2 regions of the Suilimivivens aceti genome follow, and region 1 is predicted to be linked to the other one. Evidence: predicted binding sites of a transcription regulator. Region 1 holds the regulator's gene; the other holds the start of a gene.
The links. Region 1 encodes Rex, which represses fermentation and respiration genes when NADH is low (regulators of the CRP and FNR family bind a similar motif). Its sites were predicted from a motif close to ATTGTTAANTANTTAACAAT; they were not measured.

Region 1 (12,733 bases):
TATTAAAATATACAGGCACGGCTCAGACCGTGTCTGTTCCTGATGGGATAAAGGAAATTGGAGAAGAAGCGTTCTCTGGGAATGATGATCTGATCCAGATTGATCTTGGAGATCAGGTGGAAAAGATTGATTACAGAGCCTTTGCAGACTGTGGAAGCCTTCGGACTGTGAGATGTGGAAATGGCATGCAGGAGATCGGTATGGGTGCCTTCAGTAATGATACATCGCTTGTCAATATGTCGCTTGGAGATCAGGTGAAGGAGATAGGAAGCGGTGCCTTTGCCGGCTGCAGCAGCCTGAAGAGTGTGGAGCTCTCTGCAGGAAATACCTATTTAAGCTACAGTAACGGAGTGATTTATGACGATGAACAGAAGATCATCTATGCACTTCTTCCCGGCTATGAGAAGGAGGCTTTTACCCTTCCATCTACAGTAGAGGAGATCAAGGGATATGCCTTCTGGGGGAACCCATATCTGTCTTATGTGAAGCTGGACAGTGCACTGACGAATATTCCGGCATATGCCTTTTCCAATTGTATGAATCTTCAGGAGGTTTCGATTCCTCTTCCGGTAAGAACCATAGAGGCAGATGCGTTTCAGGATTGTGTGAATCTGGCGAAGGTCAATCTGCCGGAATCTATCAATAATATTCACGATACAGCCTTTGATGGCTGCAGTAAGGTGGAGTTTGAAACAGTTCCAGGAACCTATGGGGCGGCCTATGCGGCAGACAGAAAGGCAGCCCAGGCAGATACTGTAGAATATGAAGAGACCGGGGATACCCAGGTAGTTTCACCGGATGCAGTTACAGGAAATGCTGATGCACAGAGTACAGGAACAGATGAAGCTGCAGATGGGCAGCTATCAGCGTCACCACCACCATTACCATCACCATCACCGTCAGCCACAGTGCCTCCTGAGGTTCATGTGGTACAGGGAAGCTATAACAGTGAAAGGCTGCTTGGGGAATCCAGTATTGTAGCTGGAAAGGCAGTTGTATTTATTGATAATAAGCAGTCCGATGTAGTTGCCGGAAACAATGGGAAGGTCAATCTGCAGGATGCGGCAAATACTGACAACAACAGTGGAGATACAGAAGGCCTTGGGGCTTTACTGGCACAGAATGCAGAAAAAGGAAAGGATTTTCCAAAGTATACAGTAGTCGGGGATAAGATTGCCTCTAAAGCCTATTATCAGGATGGGACAATTGATACTTATGAGATAGAGGACGGGATCCATGAGATCGGAGAGTTTGCTTTTGCAAGAAGTGCACTTAAGGAAATACAGCTCCCGGATGGCATAACAACGATCGGATATGGTGCTTTTTATCATTGTGACAGTCTGACGGAGGTTTCAATCCCGGACAGTGTGACACAGATTGAGGGTAATGCCTTTGCAAAGACACCCTGGATCCAGAATGCCATGAGAGCTTCGGCGTCCTATCCTTATCTGGTAGTGGGAGATGGGATATTACTTGCCTATGATGGAAATGACAGTATTGTAAATATCCCTGCAGGTGTAAAAAGGATCGTGCCGGAATGCTTCAGGGATCATATGGGCATTACAGCAGTAAATCTGCCGGACAGCCTGACCGGAATCGGTGAAAACGCTTTTGCGGGCTGTAAGAATTTAAAAACGGTAAATGGTGGAAAAAAATGTAAAGTGATCGGTGCCGGAGCATTTCAGGACTGTCCGTTATCAAAGATCGTGATCCCGGCATCTGTAGAAAGTATCGGAATCGCGGCCTTTGACAGCAAAGGAGGAACTGATACGGTAACCTTTGAAGGAGATACGCTGCCTGTCATGACGTTTGGAAGCAGTGCAGAAAGACTTTCCATGCCACAGTCCAGAAGTCTGGTATTTTCCGGCTGCAGGACGGCAGTTGTCAGTGACCAGATCACAGATTTAACAGGAACAGTACTGGAGAATGGAACCTTTGGTATGAAGGGAAGTGTCAGACAGGAAAACCAGAATGTACTGGCAGAGCTGGCAGGACCACAGGCACAGACCACAGAAACAGGGGTAAGTGTCCGGATAAACAGCAGCCAGATCAGAAATGACGGGACAGACACCATGGCAACCATGCCGGGAAATGATGGGAGCTACCTGCTGACGGTTGATGATTCCGATGATGCAGCAGCAAAGATTACCGCTGCTTATGGAGAATTATATGGAGGTGCACAGCCCTCTGACCTGAAAGCATTTGATATTTCCCTGAAAGACAGTACAGGACAGATCCCCATAAAGAAACTGGGAAGACAGTATATGACAATACAGCTTCCGGTACCGGATGGACTTTCAACGGATAATCTTCATCTTGTGACACTGGATGAGGATGGACAGCTTGAGGCTGCAGAGTTCCAGGTACTTTCCCTGGAGGATGGCGACTACATCCAGTTTACAGCAAGACATTTTTCACCTTATGGGCTGTATCATGGCAGTAAAGCAGTAGGACAGGGACAAGTGATCAATGGCGGTGCACTGATCGGACTTTCCGGAAATAAAGATGATACTCCGGATACCGGTGATTATTCCCATCCCAAATGGGCATTTGCAGCCGGATTGTTTTTTGCTTCTGTAGCATTGTTTTTCTACAGGGGAAATGAGAAACGAAAAAAGAAATAAAAAGAAATAAAAGCGCATCAGAAAGACTTCTGGCATAGAATAATTAAAAAGCCGGGAGTCTTTTTTATGTTTCGTGTCAGAGAACAGCTTGGGTTTAGTGATAAACTGCTTGCAGAATGTGGGAGGGACAGAATTACAGTAGCTATGCTGGATACAGGAGTAGCCAGACATCCGGATTTTGATGACAGGCTGCTTTTGTTTCGGGATTTTGTCAATGACCGGAAGGATTTTTATGATGACAGCGGGCATGGTACTCATGTAGCAGGCTGTATCTGTGGAAGCGGAAGGGCTTCTATGGGAAGATACCGGGGGATTGCTCCCGGATGCAGACTGATCGTAGGAAAGGTTTTGGATTATCGTGGAGACGGCATGCTCCAGAGCATGACAAGGGCTTTGGAGTGGATATTGAATAATCAGGAAGAATTTCAGATCAGGATACTGAATATTTCTATTGGTATGGGTGAAGCATCAGATGAGGAACGGATGCGGGAGCTGCTTTCGTTGGTAGATGAGGTGTGGAACCGGGGGATCATTGTGGTATGTGCAGCCGGAAATGGAGGTCCGGGAGCAATGACCATTTCACCTATTGGAGCACGTAAAAAGGTGATCACGGTAAGCTGCAATGAGGATGGATATTTTGGAGAAAGGGAAGATCTCTGCGAGGAGTACAGCAGCCGGGGACCAAGTCCCTATGATATGAGAAAGCCGGATATTGTGGCACCGGGAACAGATATTATTTCCTGTAATGCTTTCTTTGAAAAAAGAGGGTTCCGGTATCGGAATGCCTATACCAAAAAGAGTGGAACTTCTATGGCAACACCGATCGTGTCAGGAGCTCTGGCACTTCTTTTACAAAAATATCCGAAGATGACAAACGAACAGGCAAAGCATAAGCTGATAATGACAGCAAGAGATCTGAATGAGCCGTGGAGCAAGCAGGGAGCTGGCATGATAGAGATAAATTCTTTGTTGACATGAGATGTTTTATTGTATACAATTATACATGGACTTTGGGAATAGTTCAGGAGGAGATAGTGCGATGGCAGAAGAAAACAATGTTTTTTTAGACAGACCGGTGTTTTTAAATTCCAAGAATAATCTGCTCGAGATAGAAGAGCATATGTATATTCTGGATGATGTAGAGAAACCGCAGGTATTCAGAAATATGTTTCCTTATTCAGAGGTACCTAAGATCCCTTTTAATGACAGGATCGTGCCTCACAATATGCCTAAGGATATCTGGATCACAGATACTACCTTTCGTGATGGACAGCAGTCAAGAGCACCTTATACCACAGAGCAGATTGTAAGGATCTATGACTATCTGCACAGACTGGGCGGACCAAATGGTATGATCCGTGCCAGCGAGTTTTTCCTTTACAGCAAAAAGGACAGAGATGCTGTATACAAGTGTATGGAGAGAGGATATCAGTTTCCTGAGGTGACAAGCTGGATCCGTGCCAGCAAGGAGGATTTCAAGCTGGTCAAGGAGATCGGAATGAAGGAAACCGGTATTCTTGTGAGCTGTTCTGATTATCATATTTTCCTGAAATTGAAAATGACAAGACGCCAGGCAATGGAGCATTATTTAAGCATTGTCAGGGACTGCCTGGAAGAAGGCATCAGTGTCAGATGCCATCTGGAGGATATCACAAGAGCGGATATTTACGGTTATGTCGTGCCATTCTGTCTGGAGCTTATGAAGCTGATGGAGGAGTATAAGATTCCGATCAAGGTAAGAGCCTGCGATACCATGGGCTATGGTGTCAATTATCCGGGTGCTGTTATCCCGAGAAGTGTACAGGGTATCATTTATGCGCTGCATACCCATGCAGGTGTACCACATGAAATGATCGAGTGGCATGGACATAATGATTTCTATAAAGCAGTGGTCAATTCCACAACGGCATGGCTGTATGGATGCTCCGGTGTCAATACATCTCTGTTTGGTATCGGTGAGCGAACCGGTAATACGCCTCTTGAGGCCATGGTATTTGAGTATGCCCAGCTAAAGGGAGATTTAAATGGTATGGATACCACTGTGATCACTGAGCTTGCCGAGTACTATGAAAAGGAGATCGGCTATCATATTCCGGAGAGGACGCCTTTCGTAGGAAAGAACTTTAATGTGACACGTGCCGGAGTTCATGCAGATGGACTGTTGAAAAATGAGGAGATCTATAATATATTTGATACGGACAAGTTTTTAAACCGTCCGGCACTCTGTGCAGTCAGCAACACATCCGGTCTTGCAGGAATTGCACACTGGATCAATACTTATTTCAAGCTGAAGGCTGAGAAGCAGCTTGACAAGTCAAGCCCACTCGTTGCAGAGGTCAAGAAATGGGTAGACAAACAATATGAAGAAGGCCGTGTGACTGTCATAACAGATGCAGAGCTGATCGAGCAGATCGCAATAGCCTGCAAAAGGCTTGACACAACTATCGGTTAGAGGGCAATGATAACAGAATGAGCAGTTATGATGTAAAAAAAGAAGTAACAGATAAATATTCCTTAAGAGGCAGAGTGTTTAACAGGCTCCGGGAGGATATTTTAAGCGGAAAGTATGAAGAGCACGAGGAGCTGAAGGAGGTTGCCATAGGGGAAGAGCTGGGAGTCAGCAGAACGCCTGTAAGAGAAGCCTTCAGGCAGCTTGAACTGGAGGGACTGATCCAGATCATTCCCAATAAGGGTGCCTATGTGACAGGTATTACCGCCAAGGATGTAAAGGACATTTACATGATCCGTTCCTCCCTGGAGGGAATGTGTGCAAGACTTGCCACGGAGAATATCACAGAGGAGCAGCTTGAAGAACTGGAAGAGAATGTATATCTGGCAGCATTCCATGCGTCCAAGGGGCATATGGAACAGATGACGGAGCTGGATAACAGGTTTCATCATATCCTGTATGATGCCTGCAATTCCAAGATGCTGGAAAGACTGCTTGTAGATTTTCACCAGTATGTAGCAAGGATCAGACAGAAGACGCTTTCCACGAAGGAAAGAGGAATTGCATCCAATAATGAACACAGACAGATCATGGAGGCTATCAAGGCAGGCAATGCAGATGAAGCAGAAAGACTGGCAACCCTGCATATGAATAATGCCTATAATAACATGGTAAAGAATGGCCTGTACGATATTTATAAGAATGAAGAGCAGGAATAGGAGAGAAAGAGCATATGGCTGAGAAGATAAAAATGACCACCCCGCTCGTGGAAATGGACGGGGATGAAATGACCAGGATCCTCTGGAAGATGATCAAGGATGAGCTGCTTATTCCTTATATTGATCTGAAGACAGAATATTATGATCTTGGGTTGGAACATAGAAATGAGACTGATGACAGGGTAACAGTGGAGAGTGCGGAGGCTACGAAAAAGTATGGTGTGGCTGTTAAATGTGCGACCATTACACCAAATGCAGCCAGAATGACAGAATATAATCTGAAGGAGATGTGGAAGAGTCCGAATGGTACGATCCGTGCGATCCTTGATGGAACTGTATTCCGTGCGCCCATCGTAGTAAAGGGAATCGAGCCCTGTGTCAGAAACTGGAAGAAGCCGATCACACTGGCACGTCATGCCTATGGTGATGTCTATAAAAATACAGAGATCAAGGTGCCGGGACCTGGAAAAGCAGAACTGGTGTTTACAGCAGAGGACGGAACAGAGACAAGAGAACTGATCCATCAGTTTACAGGAAGCGGTATTATCCAGGGAATCCATAATACAGACAAATCCATTACCAGCTTTGCGAGAGCATGCTTCTCCTATGCATTAGCAACGAAGCAGGATCTGTGGTTTGCAACTAAGGATACTATTTCCAAGAAATATGATCATGACTTTAAGGATATTTTCCAGGAGGTATATGAAAAGGAATTTGAAGCGCAGTTTAAGGATGCAGGAATCACCTATTTCTATACGCTGATCGATGATGCGGTAGCCAGAGTCATGAAAGCAGAGGGCGGCTTCATCTGGGCCTGTAAGAATTATGACGGTGATGTGATGAGTGATATGGTTTCTTCTGCGTTTGGATCCCTTGCCATGATGACCTCTGTGCTGGTATCCCCTGCCGGTGTTTATGAGTATGAGGCAGCACATGGAACGGTACAGAGACATTATTATAAGCACCTGAAGGGGGAGGAAACCTCTACAAACTCTGTGGCAACGATATTTGCCTGGACCGGGGCACTCCGGAAAAGAGGGGAACTGGATGGCCTTGATGATCTGATCGCCTTTGCGGACAGGCTGGAAAAAGCAACTTTAAAGACGATCGAAGACGGTAAGATGACAAAGGATCTTGCCCTGATCACATCCCTTGAAAATGTAACAGTTCTGAACAGTGAGAACTTTATCAAAGAAATCAGAAAAACGCTGGAAGCCTTATAAGGCCTCCAGCGTTTCCCATTTTTCATATAATTCTTCAAGTCTTGCAGAGATGCTTTCTTTTTCCTTTGTCAGCTCCTGAAGCTTTGCCACATTGGTCGCATTTTCGGGAAGTGCCATTTCGTTATCAAGCTGTTTATCTTTTTCTTCCAGCTTTGCGATTTCTTCTTCACATTTCCGGATATCATTTTCCTTCTTGCGCTGCTTTGCCTGCTGCTCCTTCTGGGCTTTCCAGTCCTGCATGCCCTCGGAGGGCGGGGCAGGGGTTTTGGAAACAGTATTTTTCACAGCAAGATCTCCGTTTGGAAGATCACCGGTTTTCTTTTCCAGATAATAATCATAGTTTCCAAGAAAGCCGGTAAGCTGGCCGCCAGATAGTTCCAGGATCCTGGATGCCGTCCGGTTAATGAAGTATCTGTCATGGGAAACATACAGGACAGTTCCTTCATAGGCATTTACCGCATCCTCAAGGATTTCCTTGGAGGCGATATCAAGGTGGTTTGTCGGCTCATCCAGGATCAGGAAGTTGGATTCGGAAAGCATGAGCTTAGCCAGAGAAACGCGGCCTCGTTCTCCACCACTTAAATCACGGATCAGTTTGAATACATCATCACCGGTAAACAGAAAAGCTGCAAGTGTATTACGGATCTGGGTACCGGTAAGAGAAGGGTACTCATCAGAAATTTCGTCAAAAAGCGTTTTGTCCGGATGCAGGACATGATGCTCCTGATCGTAGTAGCCAATATGTACATTTGTACCAAGCGTGATCGTACCACTGTCGGCAGGAACAAGGTCATTGATGATCTTAAGGATCGTGGTTTTCCCTGTACCGTTATCACCAATGATGGCTACGTGTTCGCCTCTTTTAATATCTATGCTGATATCCTGGAACAGGGAAAGGTCATCGAAGGATTTGGCAAGATGCTCTATATGAAGAACATCATTTCCACTCTGACAGCGGGGAGTCAGTGTCATATGGATATCAGCCCGGGCTTCCGTTGGCTTTTCAAGGACTTCAATCTTATTCAGCATCTTTTCCCGGCTTTCTGCCCGTTTGATGGATTTTTCACGATTAAAGCTTTTCAGCTTTTCAATGACTGCCTCCTGATGACGGATCTCCTGCTGCTGGTTCAAATAGGCATTTCTTGCAGCAGTACGCAGAATTTCCTTTTTGGCTGCGTAAGCTGTGTAATTGCCAAGGAAGGTGGTAGCCTTTGTCTGATCAATTTCAATGATCTTGCCGGCAAAACGATCCAGAAAATAACGGTCATGGGAAACAGTAAGAACGGCACCCTTATAATTCAGAAGATAGTTTTCAAGCCAGGCAATTGCATTCAGGTCGAGATGGTTTGTTGGCTCATCGAGGATGATCAGCTCCGGTTTTTTCAGGAGGAGCTTTGACAGGGCGACTCTTGTTTTCTGACCACCGGAGAGAGTGGAAATCTGTTTGCCAAAATCCTCTTCGGCAAAGCCAAGTCCCTTTAGCACACCGCCGATCTCACTCTGATAGGCATAGCCGTTTTCCAGTTCGAACTGATGGTTCAGCCTGGCATAGTTTTCCATGAGGCTGTCCAGCTCACGGCCGTTTACAGTATGCATTTTTTCTTCCATTTCACGGAGCTGTTTTTCCATGGCAATGACAGGTGCTTTGACAGAGAGTAATTCTTCATAAATGGTATTTTCACTGTTTACATTCTGGTTCTGCGCCAGATAGCCGAAGGAGGCCTCCTTTTTCAGGGTGACGATACCGGAATCAGCAGGCAGCTCCCCGACGATGATACGCAGCAGAGTAGTTTTGCCCACTCCGTTGATACCAACAATTGCTGCTTTGTCGTGCTCTTCAATATGGAAGGAAACATCCTTGAGGATGGGTTTTTCGTTAAAGGCTTTGGATAGATTCTGACAGGATAAAATCATAAAAAATGTCCTTTTCGTATTTGTTTTTATCATCTTAGAGTGTAGCGTTTTAGCGGCTTTCTGTCAATGCAGGAAGAATTGACATTTTTTTAACATTGAGCTATGATAAAATTATTAATCATATGGGAGCTGGTATTGTGGAAAATAAAGGAATATCACAGGCCGTCATAGGACGGCTGCCAAGATATTTCCGGTATCTTGGTGAACTGAAGGACCAGGGGATCGAGCGGGTTTCCAGTCAGGAATTAAGTGATATTATGAAGGTGACTGCTTCCCAGATCCGGCAGGATTTTAATAATTTTGGTGGCTTTGGACAGCAGGGCTATGGATACAAGGTAGAATATCTCTATGGCGAGATCGGTAAGATACTTGGTCTTGATCAGACACATAATCTGATCATCATAGGTGCCGGAAATCTTGGTCAGGCGCTGGCCAATTACATGAACTTTGAAAGAAGAGGATTTTTATTCCGGGGGATATTTGACAATAATCCAGCGCTGTATGGCAGGAGAATCCGGGATATGGAAGTGCTTCCCATGAAAGAGCTGTCGTCCTTTGTCAGAGAGAATGCGATCGACATTGCAGTGCTTACCATTCCAAAGAACTGTGCAGTAGAAGTAGCCGAGGAACTGGTCAAGGAAGGAATCCGTGGCATCTGGAACTTTGCACATGTGGATCTGAATGTGCCGCCGGATGTACAGGTTGAGAATGTACACCTTTCAGACAGTCTCATGAAGCTGACCTATAATATTAACCGATATGAAACACATTATGATGCCTGATGATTGGAGTGAGGAAACGTGGCAAAATCAGACGAAGAATTCAGACATGCCCTTTCTGGCAGGAAGCTGCCGCCATTGACATTGGATCACCAATGGCACCAGCTGGTTGTAAGCATAGGGGCAGAGAAGAAGATTCACACACTATCTGCAGAACAGACAGAGCTGTTAAAACAGCAGGCCGGTGCGGCAAATGAATTGAAGAAGCTGAAAAAACTGAAAAAAAGACTGATGGACGAGATTGTTATACTGGCTGAGACCGGATGTGACGGGACAGATAAGAAGGCTGAAAAGAAGCTGGATGAGCATAAAGCACTGATAGAAGAATGTAACAGAAAGATTGATGAATGCGAGGATCTTCTGATCAGTCTGCCGGGAGAACTGGATGAGGTCAATCGTAAGCTGATGCTGAAGACCATGGAGATTTCCTATGACCTGCTTAAGAAAAATGGGCAGGAAATTGAAACTCTCACAGAATGGATTGATTCTACGAGAGAAGAATTAAAGGAAAAGCTGGTGAGAAGGCAGGAGATGCAGGGAACCAGCCAGAATATTTATACTTATATGCATAATGTCTTCGGACCGGAAGTAGTCGATATATTTGATCTTCAGAATTTTAAGCCTGTTATAAAAGAACAGGAAGAAAAGAAATCATAGAAAGTCTGCCCGCTGGCGTACTTTCTATTTCTTTTTGAAGGGGGTTTTATGGAGTATATTGTTACATCCAAAGAGATGAGAGAGTGTGACATGACAGCGATCAAAGACTGTGGGATACCTGCCATGGTACTGATGGAGAGAGCGGCACTTTCTGTGTTCTCAGAGATAGAGGCATTTCTCTCTGAAACGATCCGTATTGCAATATTTGCAGGCTGCGGAAACAATGGGGGAGATGGACTTGCACTTGCAAGGCTGCTGGCAGAAAAGGGGATCCACGCTGATATTTTCCTGATAGGAAATACAGAGAAGCTGAGCATGGAGTGCGGGAGCCAGCTCTCAATCCTGAAACAGCTTGGTATTACAGTCAATAGCAAATCAGCAAAAGCAGAATATGATATGGTAGTGGACTGTTTGTTTGGAACAGGGCTGACAAGAGAGATCACAGGGATATATGAAGAAGCTGTCAGGGCAATCAACTGTTATGGTGAAAAGGGAAGCAGAGTAATCGCTGTGGATATCCCTTCAGGAGTCTGTGCAGATTCCGGGAAGATACTGGGGTGTGCAGTGAAAGCTGAGCTTACTGTTGCTCTTCAGTATGGAAAAGCAGGACACTATCTGTATCCGGGGAAAATGCTGTGTGGTCATACCGTGGTTCATAATATTGGTATCCCGGAGTCTTTCAAATCAGGAAAGGAGCCTTCGTTTTTTTCATACAGGGAAGAAGATATACATGGGATTCTGCCAGAGAGAGCAGCGTTTGGCAATAAAGGAACCTTCGGGAGGATACTGCTTGTAGCGGGAAGCAGGGATATGGCTGGAGCAGCGCTACTGTGTGGAAAAACAATTTTAAGAAGTGGTGCCGGTATGCTGAAGATCATTACAGCTGCCGAAAACAGGGATCTGATCTTAAGGGAGCTTCCGGAAGCCATGATCTACACTTACGAGGGTAAGCCTGAGGAAGAAAAAGTAAGGCAGAGTATAGCATGGGCAGATGTGATCGTGGCAGGATGCGGGATCTCTACAGATGAAAACGCAGAGCTGCTGATGGAAATGATCCTGGAACAGGGAGAAAAAAGAGCAGTTATTGATGCGGATGGTCTGAATCTGATCGCAAGGGAAGGCTCTCTGCAGGAAAAGCTGTTAAAATATCAGAAGGGCAGGGTGATTCTGACACCCCATCCAGGGGAATTTATCCGTCTTGCAGGCATTTCCATGAATACCTACAAAGAAAATCCGGCATTTTATTTAAAGAAGCTGGCAAAGGAGTATGGCTGCGTGATAGCAGGCAAGGATGCGGTAACACTTGTTGCGTCACCGGATGAAAGGATGGTTTATCTGAACAGGACAGGAAATGACGGGATGGCTACTGCAGGAAGCGGGGATGTGCTTGCCGGTGTCATCGGGGCACTGTCTGCTTCACTTGAATATTTTCAGGCAGCATGCTGTGGAGTATTCCTCCATGGGCTTGCCGGAGATATGGCTGCAGAAAAGCAGGGAAAACGAGGAATGCTGGCATCTGACATTTCTGCTGAACTGAAAGAACTGCTGAAGGAAGAAACAGCAGAGAGGGAAAAGAGGATCTGATCATGAAGGAAGAATATCAGAGGGTATATGCACAGATCGATCTGGACGCACTGATCCGGAATGTGCAGCATATAAAGACCAATATGAAGCAGGGGGTAAAGCTGATCTGTGTGATAAAGACGGATGCTTACGGACATGGCGCAGTGCCGGTCGCAAGAGAGCTGGAGCAGCTTGAGGAAGTAAGTGGTTATGCTGTGGCAACAGCAGAGGAAGCACTGGCTCTCCGGAAAGCGGGTGTGCGGAAAATGATCCTGATTCTTGGGTATACATTTCCCTACAGCTATAAGGAATTGATACGGGAAGATATCAGAATGGCGGTATTCCGGGAGGATACGCTCATGCAGCTTGCAGAGGCCGTCAGGGAACTGGAGAAGGAGGGGATACACAAGAAAGCAATAGTCCATGTGAAGGTGGACACAGGTATGAGCAGAATTGGGATCACACCGGATGAAAGAGGACTTTCCTTTGTACAGAAGCTCCTTGCGGTGAGGGAGATTGAAGCAGAGGGGATTCTGACACATTTTGCAAGAGCAGATGAGGAGAATAAGGCTTTTACAGAGAAGCAGTTTGAAAGCTTTTCTTCCTTCATCAGACTGATAGAGAAGGAAACCGGCCATATTTTTGCAATCAGGCACTGTGATAACAGCGCAGGGATCATTGAGTTGCCACAGGATGATCTGGATGCCGGGAGAGCAGGGATCATTCTTTACGGTCTCTGGCCATCTGATGTGGTGTCAAGGGAGATCGTTGAACTGACACCGGTACTGTCCCTGCATAGCAGTAT
Region 2 (12,733 bases), on a different contig from region 1:
CCTGATCAGTGCGCCTGAAGGAACTGCTCCGGCTCTCTCAGGTGAGAAAGCACCGTCTCCATCAAGGGCATTGAATACATCAATGACACGTCCCTTTTCATGGGCGCCTACAGAAACACCACCGCCCATATGTACTACGATCAGATTCAGGGATTCATAGGAAACGCCCTTCTCCTTCGCATATCTCTTGGCTACAGCCTTCTGGTTCAGGGCATGGAACACGCTCGTTCTTGGAAGCTCCGGTACACCTGAATATCTTGCGATAGGCATCAGCTCATCTACTACGACAGGGTCAACGATATAGGAAGGAACACCGATTTCGTCCCCGATCTCTCTTGCCAGAATGCCGCCAAGATTGGATGCATGCTGTCCCTGCTTACCGATCTTCAGGTCATGAAGCAGATCATCACTGACTGCATAGGTGCCACCCGGGATTGGCTTTAACATACCACCACGGCCTACAATTACCTGCAGGGATCTGATATCAAAGTCCTTCTCCTTCAGCAGGTCAAGAATGATCTGCTTACGGAAATCCTTCTGGTCTACGATAGACGCATACTGTGCGATCTCTTCGGTAGAATGACGAAGGGTTTCTTCAAATAACAGGGTCTCATCTTCGAATACACCGATCTTGGTGGAAGTAGAACCCGGATTGATGATTAAGCTCTTAACTGACATGATTACCTCCTACTGATTCTTTTTCATTTCTTCTGCTACCACTGCAGCAAGTGCAATGGAATTTACCTTGGTTTCAAATGTGTCAGAACGGGATGTCAGGATAACAGGAGCCTTGGTTCCTGTCAGGATACAGCCATTCTTTACCTTTACAAGATGAACGATTGCCTTATATACCAGATTTCCTGCATGGATATCGGGGAAAAGAAGGATATCGGCATCGCCTGTGATCTTACGATCCATGGCTCCCTTTTCTTCTGCTGCTGCCCTGTCAATGGCAATATCAAGAGAAAGCGGTCCGTCTACGATACAGTCCTTGATCTCGCCTTCCTCGTTCATTCTTGTCAGCTCTGCCGCCTCTACGGTAACAGGCATCTTGGGATTTACTACTTCTACCGCTGCAAGGGGAGCTACCTTCGGACACTCTACGCCGCAGGCCTTTGCTACCTCTACAGTATACTTAATGATAAACTTCTTATCCTCTAATGTGGGGTAAGGCATAAATGCAACATCTGTAAAGAAAAGCAGACGGTCGATCCCGGGAATCTCAAATACACACACATGGGAAAGAGGCTGTCCGGTACGAAGCCCGACTTCCTTGTTCAGCACGCTCTTTAAGAAAGTCTTGGAATCCAGAAGACCCTTCATATACATATCTGCCCTGCCATCGTGTACAAGAGAAACTGCCTTTAAGGAAGCCTCTACTACATCAGGCTCATTGATGATTTCATATTCATCCATATTCATGGAAAGGGAGGCTCCGATCTCACGGATCTCTGCTTCATTACCAACCAGAATCGCATCTGCAATACCACGCTCCTTTGCAGCCTTAACTGCCTCCAGCACAGCCTTATCCTGTGCCACTGCAACGGACAGAATCTTCTTACTGCACTCTGACACCTTGGACAATAAATCATCAAAATTCTTGCTCATTTGTTCACACCTCTTATTTTTATTTGTTAAATTTATAACATAATCACAATAAAGAAATCATAGCACATTTGCGGGAAAATAGCAATCCCATGGGCTTTTTTTCTGCCTTTTCTATCTGGTATGCATGGATCTTCCAAACAGAAGCAGCATAGGGAATATCTCAAGTCTTCCTGTCAGCATACAAAGGGATAGCAGTACCTGTGCCCAGTCAGAGTAAATCCCGAAGTTATTCATGGGACCTACACCGCCAAGTCCCGGTCCTATATTGTTAAAGCAGGACAGCACTGCTGTCACATTGGTCGTCAGATCCTTGCCATCCAGGGAAAGGATCCAGGTAAACAGACAGATCAGGATCAGATAAGCTGCTGCGTAGATCCTGATGGAATTCAGTGTTTCCTTATCAATAGGCTTACCATCAATCCTCACGGGATTGATCGCCTTCGGCGTAATGATATGCCTTACCTCTGCCATCATGGCCTTTAACAGGATGATCAGTCTTGATACCTTGAAGCCACCTCCGGTAGATCCGGCACAGGCACCGATAATCATTAGAAGTACAAGCGTATGCTTGGAAAATTCAGGCCAGAAATTAAAGTCCACCGTGGCAAAACCGGATGTGGTCATAATACTAGCCACCTGAAAAAATGCATTCCTGACTGTTGTTCCAAGTCCTGTCACCCGGCTGAAGGTATTGATAGAAATCAATACAGTGGCTGTAATTACAATTCCAAGATAAGCTTTTACCTCTTCCGATTTCAGTGCATCCTTTACCTTGCCGAGAAGCAGAAGATGGTATACATTAAAGTTTACGCCAAATAACAGCATAAAAATTCCAAGCAGGATCTCAATATAAGCACTGTGATAACCGGCCACGCCCGCTGACGACACTGCAAATCCACCGGTTCCTGCTGTTCCAAAGGCTATACAGAAGCTATCAAATAACGGCATTCCCCCAAGCAGGAGCAAAACAAGCAGTATCATCGTCATGGCTGCATATATACCATACAGGATCATAGATGTAGTCCGCATTCTCGGCACCAGCTTGCCTGCAGTAGGTCCCGGCACCTCTGCACGTACAAGATGCATGGAATTGTCATTTTCCATAGGCATGACCATCATTACAAATACCAGGACACCCATACCACCGATCCAATGGGTAAAGCTTCTCCAGAACAGAACGCCATGTCCAAGGAGCTCCGGCTGCGCCAGCACAGAAGCGCCTGTGGTGCTGAAACCGGATGCGATCTCAAACAGGGCACTCCAGTAGGAACGGAATCCCCCTGCCATATACAGCGGCATGGCACCGATCAGGGAAATGATGATCCAGGTCGCCGCCACGATAAAGTATCCATCCCTGCTGCTGAGTCTTCTGTCCGACTGCCTGACTCTTGCCATAAGTACCCCTGGGATCAGTGCCGCCAGGATCGTAACAGCAAAAACCCATGCATCTCCATCTCCATAATACAAGGCAACAAGAAGCGGCAGTACCATGAGAGCCGCTTCAATCAATATGATTCTTCCAATAAAACTGACTATTTTTCTTTTATTCATTTCTCTGCTCCTAGGAAGCAAATATGTCTTCCAGTCTTGCGATCTGTCTGTCAATGACAGCTACCAGTACCGTATCTCCTGGAAGGATCACATCATCACCCCTGGGAATGATGATCCGGAAATCACGGATAATACAGCCGATCAGCATATTCTGTTTCATTCTCAGATCCTTCAGTGGGGTATTCAGGTTCAGATCCCTGTCATCCACCTTAAACTCGATGATCTCCAGTCTGCCATCCATCAGACGGTACAGAGATTCCACCGCATCATTATCCTCTGCATTCAGAAGAGATCTGCTGTAGCCAAGAATTCTATCCGCTGCAACATCCTCTCTTGAGATCGTACAGATCTTGCTCCCCTCCGGCAGCACCTTAAGCCTTGATTTGGCTGCGATCCTGGAAATCACCTTGCTGATACCCTGGGACTCCCCATACATGGCTGCCACCAGATTATATTCATCATTATCTGTGATCGTAATAAATGCGTCTGTATTCTCGATATCCGACTGGGACATGGAATCAAAATAGGCAAGCGCATCATCGCATACCACGTTGATCCCTTCCACGGCTTCAGAAAGCTCTGTTGCCATCACCTTATTTTTCTCGATCAGGGTTACCTTCGCCCCCTGCTCCAGCACTGCCTCTGCCAGATAATAAGCTATCCGTCCGCCTCCTGCGATCATAACGGACTGCAGCGGCTTTACCGGAAGCTTGATCTTTTTGAAGGATTTACGGAATTCATCCGCAGCACCTGTCATATACAGGATATCCCCTCTGCTGATCACCGTATTTCCTTTTGGCACAAAGGCCTCCCCGTCCCGGACGATCGCACAGATCAGCAGGTTGATCCCCATATCCTGGTTCATCTCGATCAGGGAATGGCCGATCAGCGGGCTTTCATTCCGGACATTGATCTGGACAAGCTCCGCTCTGCCTCTTGCAAAGGTTTCCACACGGGTTGCCAGCGGGAAACGAAGCAGCCGGAAGATCTCCAGAGCCGTTGCCAGCTCCGGGTTAATGATCATGGAAAGCCCCAGCTTATCCTTGTAAAAATGATTCTGCCTTGCATAATCCACGTCCCTGATACGGGCAATGGTATGCTTGGCTCCCATCATATGGGCTGTCATACAGCTTAGTATATTCAGTTCATCGGACTCTGTCACGGCAATCCAGATATCTGCCTTGCCTGCGGAAAGCTCCTGCAGTGTGGTATAGGAAGCGCCATTACCTTCAAAGCAGATAATATCAAAGCTGTTGCTCAGGCTCTTTACCACATCCTGGTTTCTGTCGATCAGGGTCAGTTCATATCCATCCCTGGAAAGCTGTCCGGCAAGCGAACGGCCAATCTCGCCTCCTCCTACAATAAATATTTTTATATCACTGCGTGATTTCATTATGATTCCTCACTTTTGAGTCCTACGCTCTTACCTTAATATGAACCTCGCGAAGCTGCTGCTCCGTTACCTCATTCGGTGCCCCACACATCAGGTCCTGTGCTGTACCACTCATCGGGAAGGCAATGATCTCCCGGATATTCTCCTCATTGCGCAGAAGCATGATCATCCGGTCTACCCCGGGTGCCATGCCTGCATGCGGCGGTGCACCAAACTGGAATGCCTGATAGAGTGCTCCAAACTTCTGCTTCAGTACTTCTTCATCATAGCCTGCGATCTCAAAGGCCTTGACCATGATGTCAATGCTGTGGTTACGGACTGCTCCGGAAGAAAGCTCTACTCCATTGCAGACAATATCGTACTGATATGCCAGTATTTCCAGCGGATCCTTATTTAAAAGTGCATCCAGTCCTCCCTGCGGCATGGAGAAGGGATTATGGGTAAATCCGATCTTCTTCGTCTCCTCATCCAGCTCAAACATCGGGAAGTCATTGACAAAGCAGAAACGGTATGCGTTCTTCTCATAAAGGTCCAGTCTGGCACCAAGCTCATTACGGATCTGTCCGGCATAGCCTGCTGCCCGCTCTTCCTTATCTGCGATAAAGAAGATGGTATCTTCTGCTTCAAGCCCTGCTTTTTCACGGAGCTCTACCTTCATATCATCCGGGATAAACTTGTCGATCGGCCCTTTATAGGACAGATCCTCCTGTACCTCCAGATAGCCAAGTCCTCCCATGCCGATTCCGGTAGCAAACTTCAGCATCTTTTCATGGAAGCCCTTGGACTGATGTCCGTGGATCTTAATAGCTCTTACTGTCTTGTTCTGGAACGGCTTGAAGGTACAGCGGTCAAAGAATTCGGACAAATCAATAATTCTCAGCGGGTTCCGAAGATCAGGCTTATCGGAGCCGAACTCCAGCATGGCCTGTTTATAACTGATAACCGGATAAGGTGCCTGTGTAACCTGGAAGCCCTTCGGTGCGAATTTTTCAAAGGTGGCTGTCAGAACCTCCTCACCTACCCGGAATACATCCTCCTGGGTAGCAAAGCTCATCTCGAAATCAAGCTGGTAGAATTCTCCGGGAGAACGGTCTGCTCTTGCATCCTCATCGCGGAAGCAGGGTGCGATCTGGAAGTACTTATCAATTCCGGATACCATCAGGAGCTGCTTATACTGCTGGGGTGCCTGAGGCAGTGCATAGAACTTACCCTTGTAATGTCTTGACGGAACGATGTAGTCTCTTGCGCCTTCCGGAGAAGAAGCACACAGAATGGGGGTCTGCATTTCCATAAATCCCATCTCCGTCATCTTCTGGCGCAGGAATGCGATCACCTCGGAACGGAAGATCATGTTATCCAAAACCTTTCTGTTTCTCAAGTCAAGGTAACGGTATTTCAGACGTAAGTCCTCTCTGATCTCCTTGGAGGCTGCGATCTCAAACGGCAGCGGCTTGTAAACCTTACCGAGGATTTCGATAGAGTGTGCCTCCAGTTCAATCGTTCCTGTAGGGATCTTTGGATTGTAGGTTTCCTCATCTCTCTTCTCTACCTCTCCCGTGATCGTCACACAGTCTTCCTTACTGATTCCCTTCAGCAGGTCGGTATTCCTCATAACGATCTGCAGTACGCCGTACATGTCTCTTAAATCAATGAAGGACACACCACCATGGTCACGGATATTCTCTACCCAGCCGGCTACCTTCAGAACCTTACCGATATCATCTTCGGAAAGCCTGTCCAGTGTTCTTTCACGATACAGTGTTGATAATTCCATTTCTTTCTCCTCTTTCTTTTCTTTTTCATGACCCTGCTTAACAGGATAAGCACTTCACCGGGCTGCCTTTCTGCCATAAAATAAAAACACCCCGAATTGAAGTTCATCAATTCAGGACGAATCATGATCCGCGGTACCACCTGATTTACTGCATCTGCAGTCACTTAAACTGAATTACGGCCAGCTGCCGGCGTTCCTACTCTCCAACCCTTCTGAATACTTTCTGTGAGTTCCTGTAAAATATCATATCAGCCTTCTGGAAATCACCCTCAGCAAAACAGGTACGGCTTTCAGTCTGCAGCTCGGAAGTGTTATTCATATGAGCTCTGCTGCCGGGCTCCCACCTGTGCCGGCTCTCTGGAAGTGAATTCTCATACTACTTCTCTTCGTCATCGCTTTTCTCATTGTTTCCTTTTATGCTTCCTATATCATAAGGTAGAATAGCCATTTTGTCAATTTCTAATCCCCCGGAAAAATGCCACGAAAAATGCACTCTCAAAAACTGTTGACACAGCCACAGGAAACCGTTATGATATCATCATACAAAAGGGAGTAGCCGGCACTTCGGTGGATTTCCAGGCGTCATCACGGTTTGACAACCCGCCTGAAATTGAAATGGTAAGACTTTTATTACAGGGAACACTCTGTAATAAGGGTCTTTTTTTATACCCTGGTAACCCCTTAATATCACGATCAAGAGAAAGGATACTATTATGGATTTTCTGATTTCCGGCTTATTAGCCATCACCTGGAAGCAGCTTGTCATGTACCTGATCGGCCTGCTTCTGATTTATCTCGCCATCAAAAAAGAATACGAACCATCTCTCCTGCTTCCCATGGGATTTGGTGCCATTCTGGTCAACCTTCCCTTCAGCAGCGCACTGAATCAGGTCGTCAGCGGTGTTGGTGAAACACAGGGCATTGTAGAATGGCTGTTCCACATCGGGATTGAAGCTTCGGAAGCACTGCCGATCCTTCTTTTTATCGGTATTGGTGCCATGATCGACTTTGGACCTCTTCTTTCAAAGCCAGCCCTGTTCCTGTATGGTGCTGCTGCCCAGTTCGGTATTTTTGCTGCACTGATCCTGGCTACGCTCCTTGGCTTTGACTTAAAGGATGCCGCCTCCATCTCTATTATCGGTGCTGCTGACGGTCCTACCTCCATACTGGTTTCGCAGATCCTGCACTCTAACTATATCGGTGCCATTGCTGTGGCTGCTTATTCCTATATGGCGTTGGTTCCTATCATCCAGCCCTTTGCCATCCGGCTTGTCACTACCAAAAAAGAACGGACCATGACCATGAACTATCAGGCCTCATCCGTTTCCAAAAGAGTGCGTATTGCGTTTCCTATCGTTGTTACGTTTATTGTCGGGCTCATCGCCCCGACCAGTGTTTCCCTTGTCGGCTTCCTCATGTTCGGCAATCTGATCCGGGAATGCGGCGTCCTTGGCACCATGTCCGAGACTGCACAGAATACCCTTGCCAATCTGATCACCCTGTTTCTTGGCATCACTATTTCCTTCAGTATGCAGGCGGAAAGCTTCGTCAGAACCGATACCCTGCTGATCATGGCGATCGGACTCTTTGCCTTTATTTTCGATACCATTGGCGGTGTCCTGTTTGCCAAATTCCTGAACCTGTTCCTGAAGGAAAAGATCAATCCCATGGTTGGTGCGGCTGGCATTTCTGCCTTTCCCATGTCCTCAAGAGTAGTACAGAAGCTGGCTCTTTCTGAGAATCCTCAAAATATCCTGATCATGCATGCTGCCGGTGCCAATGTTTCCGGTCAGATCGCATCTGCCATCGCAGGCGGTCTGATGATCACCCTGGTTTCTGCTTACCTGTAAGCATCACATATATTATAGAAGAAAAGGAGATTTATGATGACGGCAAATCTTATTATCGCACTGAAAATCGCAGGTCTTGGCCTGCTTGGCATCTTCGTTTCCATCCTTCTGATCATGGGCGTCACCGCACTTGTCGCAAGGATCCCGGAGAAAAAGAAAGAATAACCTCAGTCCTCGAAGGCTGCCCTGATACTGTCATAGTGAAGGAAGATCCCCTCCGCTGCAAGAGCCCTGATTTCATCTGGTGTTGCCAGTCTGAAGCCAAGGGTCTCTTCCGGCTGCGGAGTCACATCTTCCTCTGTAAAGTCACCGGTAAAGCGGTACACATCCACAAAATAATTATCTCCCTTACCCGGGTTTTCCCTGTGGTAGGTAAACAGATACTCTCTGTCAAACTTTTCCACATCAAGTCCGGTTTCTTCCTGTACTTCTCTTTTCACTGCTTCCTCTGAGCTTTCTCCGGCCATTACACCACCACCGGATACCTCCCACCAGCCAGGCGCCCATGCCTTAGTCATGACTCTTCTTGTGATCAGGAATTTCCCGTCCCTTCTTCTGACAACACCAAGTACGGTCAGATGATATTCCCCATCCTGAAGGATCCAGTCATTCCGCTTCATAGTATGTCCTGTCAGCTTCTTATTGCTGTCATAAATATCCCAGAATTCTATTTTTTCACTCATAGCTTCTCTCCATCCTTATCCTGTACTCTATCCGATGATCTGCCTTTTTCCACTATTCTTTGCCTGATACAGCTTTTCATCCACTGCAGTAAACAGCTTATCAAGCGGCATCTCTTCCCGGTGGCTCTCCACACCACCGCTGAAGGTGATCTCCTGCCCCTTTGACTCCTGCCCGAAAGCCTTCAGTCTTTCCTGTATACGGCACAGACTTTCAAACGCTCCTGATACATCTCCATCTTCAAAAACGAGCAGAAATTCCTCTCCGCCAAACCGTGAAGCAATACCCTTTCCCTCGATCTCCTCCTGCATAAAGCCTGCCAGCTCAGTCAGCACCTGGTCTCCATAGGCATGCCCATAGGTATCATTCAGATGCTTGAAGTCATCAATATCGATCAGGGATATCAGGAACTCCTTCTCTGTATGCCGGATCAGCTCTGTCAGATACCTGACCAGATATCTTCTGTTGTATAACCCTGTCAGTCCATCATGGTTGGCAGCCTGCTCCAGTTTTTTCCCCATTTCCAGGATGTCCGTTTTCTGTGATTCATATCTTTCGATCAGTGCTTTCAGTACGCAGAAAACACTGAAGGATGCTATCACAAGAGAACAGAGTATGGCAAGTGCCAGACTATCTGCACCTCTCGTCACAATACCGTACACCCTTTCCCTGCATACCAGAACCACAGTACTGTCTATCAGAAGTGTGGCAGCAAAATAAAACCATAGATGCCTTCTTGGCAGAAATACTGCCACTGCCACCATCGCCATCACAAAATAAGGAAGGATCGTACTTCCATATACATAATATAAAAAAGGAAATTCAAACCAGGAAATGATTAAAACGATTCCCGCTCCTGCAAGATCAGCCCTTCCACCGGTACAGCCGGTGATCCCAATCAGCACGATCGTCAGAAAGCAGAGACCACAGACAACAGACGGTCCGGTCATGCCATACAGAAAAATATTGCAGATAAAGCCACACAGATTGGCAATGCCTCCGGTAATCACCAGAGGCCTGAACATTTTTTCCCTTACGTCAACAAAAAAACTCTCTTCGAAGTATTCCATATCATTTGTCCCATAATAATCTTACACACAATTTTCTCTATTATGGCACAAACATTTTTTGAGTACAACAAAAATTCATTTAACTCGCATATTTTTTCAGTGCCCTTGTGATATCACCACTTATGAGCACACTCAGCTTATCGATAATATCCCTCGGATCCTCCTTCATATCATTTTTGATCCAGTTCAGCATGATCCCTACAAATGCATATTTATAGAAGTCCGCAATAAATTTCTTTTCCTCTTCTCCTACGTTAAGTCCCTCAGCCCGCTCTTCCACCACACCGATCAGCAGTCCGTATGTCATATGATACAGATAATTTTCTACCTGCTCCCTGCTTACAGAGTGGTACACATTCATAATAAATGGCTTATTCTGTAATATCGCCTCAAAGATATTATAAAATCCCTGCTGCCAGGTATCATAGGTTTTATTCCCTTCCAGGGCTCTTACGGCATCCTCCACGCAGGTCCACTCCACAAGGTCATAAATATCCTTAAAATGATAATAAAAGGTCATGCGGTTGATCCCACATTCCTCTGTGATATCATTGATCGTGATCTTATGAAGGGGCTTTTTCAGAAGCTGATCCTTTAGTGCTGCTGCCAGTGCCTTTTTGGTTACCTGTGACATTTCCTGCCTCCTGCATCTGTTTCTTTTTGTTGATATTCACTCTTGTCCGTACAAAATCCCGGTGCTACAATAATCGCTGGTGTACCGGGAGCTCCTGGGCGCCATACCAATCTATCATGAAGAAAAAAGGAGTTTAATCCCGTGAAGTACTTAAAACAGTTCGTTATTATCCTGCTGGTATCCTTCCTTGGTGAGATCCTGCATTATCTGATCCCGCTGCCGGTTCCTGCAAGCATTTATGGCATCCTACTGATGCTGCTCTGTCTGCATTTCAGGGTATTCGCCGCAGAAGAAGTAAGAGAAACTGGCATCTTCCTGATCGAGATCATGCCTGTCATGTTCATTCCTGCTGCCGTTGGTCTGATGGAGTCCTGGTCAGTCATAAAACCGTCACTCCTTCCGTACATAATCGTGATCATCGTGTCTACCATTATTGTAATGGCGGTTTCCGGCCTTGTCACGCAAAAGATCATTAACAATTCTAAAAAAAGCATAAAGAAAGGAGATTCCAACTCATGAGTACATTCATTGAAACCTCCGTCTTTTTTGGTGTTGTGGTAAGCCTTCTTGCTTACGGCATTGGTATGCTTTTAAAGCAGCGCTTTCATCTCGGTGTTTTCAACCCTCTGCTGATCTCCATCGTGATCACTATTGGTGTACTGCTGCTGTGTCATATTGATTATAACACCTACAATGAAGGTGCCAAATATCTGAGCTACCTGCTGACACCGGCTACTGTTGCTCTGGCAATTCCCCTGTATGATCAGCTTGCTGTGCTGAAAAAGAACTGGAAGGCTATCTTGGCCGGTATTGCCTCCGGTGTACTTACAAGCCTTCTCTGTGTCCTTGCACTGGTTCTGCTCTTTGGGCTTTCCCATGAGGAATATGTAACCCTGCTTCCCAAGTCCATCACTACCGCCATCGGTATCGGCATATCAGAAGAGCTGGGCGGTTACGTTTCTATCACTGCCGCTGTCATCATCATCACCGGTGTCCTTGGTAATGTGATCGGAGAAACCATCTTAAAAATCTTCCGTATCACAGAACCCGTGGCAAAGGGTGTGGCACTTGGCAGCGCCTCTCACGCCATCGGCACAGCCAAGGCAATGGAGCTTGGCGAGGTAGAGGGTGCCATCAGCAGTCTTTCAATCGTAGTCTCCGGTATCATGACTGTGATCGGTGCCTCCCTGTTTGCAGGCATCATTTAAAGCACCGGATACTGTCCTGAAGCTGTTCCACTACTCCTGACATATCTTCAATGGAAGAAGAGATATCCTTCATTTCTTCTTCCATTCCGTGATTATTTTCCCAAACCACAGAAAGCATTCCGTTACTGTCATTTACGGTCTTTTCTATACTGTCATTTGCTGTATTGACATGCTGCAGACTTTCCTGTATCCTGCCGATCTGCTCTTTTACATCTGACATCATTTCATCTACATGATCTGCCGCTTCATGATAATTTTTCCCTGTATCCTCCAGTGTATCATAATCAGCAAGCACCTTTGTATTGACAAAGTTAAGCAGCCTTGTCGCATTATCGGAAAGCTCCTGTACACTCTCTACTACCCTGTCGCTGATCTCCTTGATATGGTTTGCCGATTCTCTTGAACTGTCCGCCAGATTTCTGATCTCCTCTGCTACAACAGCAAATCCCTTTCCTGCCTCTCCAGCTCTTGCTGCCTCTATGGAGGCATTCAGTGCCAGCAGATTTGTTGTGCCGGCAATTCCGAGGATATCCCCTGTCAGCTTGGTTATCTTATGGATCTGCTGACTGCTTTCGATCGAGCTGTTCACCGCCGCATTGATCTCGGAAAGCATACTTGTGGCCTCCTTCTTGCTTGCCAGAGCCACCTCCTTCATTTCTCCTGCTTTTCCCTTAATACCAGCCGCATAGCTGCTGCCTTCTTCTGCAACCTGCTTCATTCCCTCCACAGTCTGTCCAAGAAGCAGCGTATCCTCCTTTACCTCCTGTACGGCTCCGGATACCTTTTCCATTCCTCCGGAAAGCCTTGTCAGATTCTGTGTCGTGTTCGCCGCACTTTCATTTACCTTTTCCACGCATGCGGAAATACCTGTCTGTGTCTCCTGCATCCTTCTGCATCCGTTTTGGAGTGCTTCGATAATTTCCTGCATCTGGGAAACCAGATCATTGATCGCCATGGAAAGTCT

Region 2: a site for Rex is predicted at 1,631-1,650, ahead of ptb (phosphate butyryltransferase). Genes of this name have one in related genera too.

Annotation. Positions count from the first base shown of each region.
Region 1 covers NZ_JAOQKJ010000002.1:267,231-279,963, reverse strand. The annotation lists gene OCV77_RS03095 (leucine-rich repeat domain-containing protein) at 1-2,624, shown strand, start outside; gene OCV77_RS03090 (S8 family peptidase) at 2,691-3,602, shown strand; gene OCV77_RS03085 (beta/alpha barrel domain-containing protein) at 3,664-5,076, shown strand; gene OCV77_RS03080 (GntR family transcriptional regulator) at 5,094-5,792, shown strand; gene OCV77_RS03075 (NADP-dependent isocitrate dehydrogenase) at 5,807-7,015, shown strand; gene OCV77_RS03070 (ABC-F family ATP-binding cassette domain-containing protein) at 7,010-8,929, opposite strand; gene OCV77_RS03065 (redox-sensing transcriptional repressor Rex) at 9,067-9,711, shown strand; gene OCV77_RS03060 (hypothetical protein) at 9,730-10,365, shown strand; gene OCV77_RS03055 (NAD(P)H-hydrate dehydratase) at 10,414-11,949, shown strand; gene alr (alanine racemase) at 11,952-12,733, shown strand, end outside.
Region 2 covers NZ_JAOQKJ010000001.1:20,384-33,116, forward strand. The annotation lists gene buk (butyrate kinase) at 1-678, opposite strand, end outside; gene ptb (phosphate butyryltransferase) at 688-1,608, opposite strand; gene OCV77_RS00100 (TrkH family potassium uptake protein) at 1,720-3,159, opposite strand; gene trkA (Trk system potassium transporter TrkA) at 3,170-4,552, opposite strand; gene aspS (aspartate--tRNA ligase) at 4,575-6,326, opposite strand; T-box leader at 6,436-6,728, opposite strand; gene OCV77_RS00115 (sodium ion-translocating decarboxylase subunit beta) at 7,040-8,176, shown strand; gene OCV77_RS00120 (hypothetical protein) at 8,213-8,341, shown strand; gene OCV77_RS00125 (NUDIX hydrolase) at 8,344-8,847, opposite strand; gene OCV77_RS00130 (GGDEF domain-containing protein) at 8,887-9,927, opposite strand; gene OCV77_RS00135 (TetR/AcrR family transcriptional regulator) at 10,007-10,561, opposite strand; gene OCV77_RS00140 (CidA/LrgA family protein) at 10,703-11,080, shown strand; gene OCV77_RS00145 (LrgB family protein) at 11,077-11,769, shown strand; gene OCV77_RS00150 (methyl-accepting chemotaxis protein) at 11,762-12,733, opposite strand, start outside.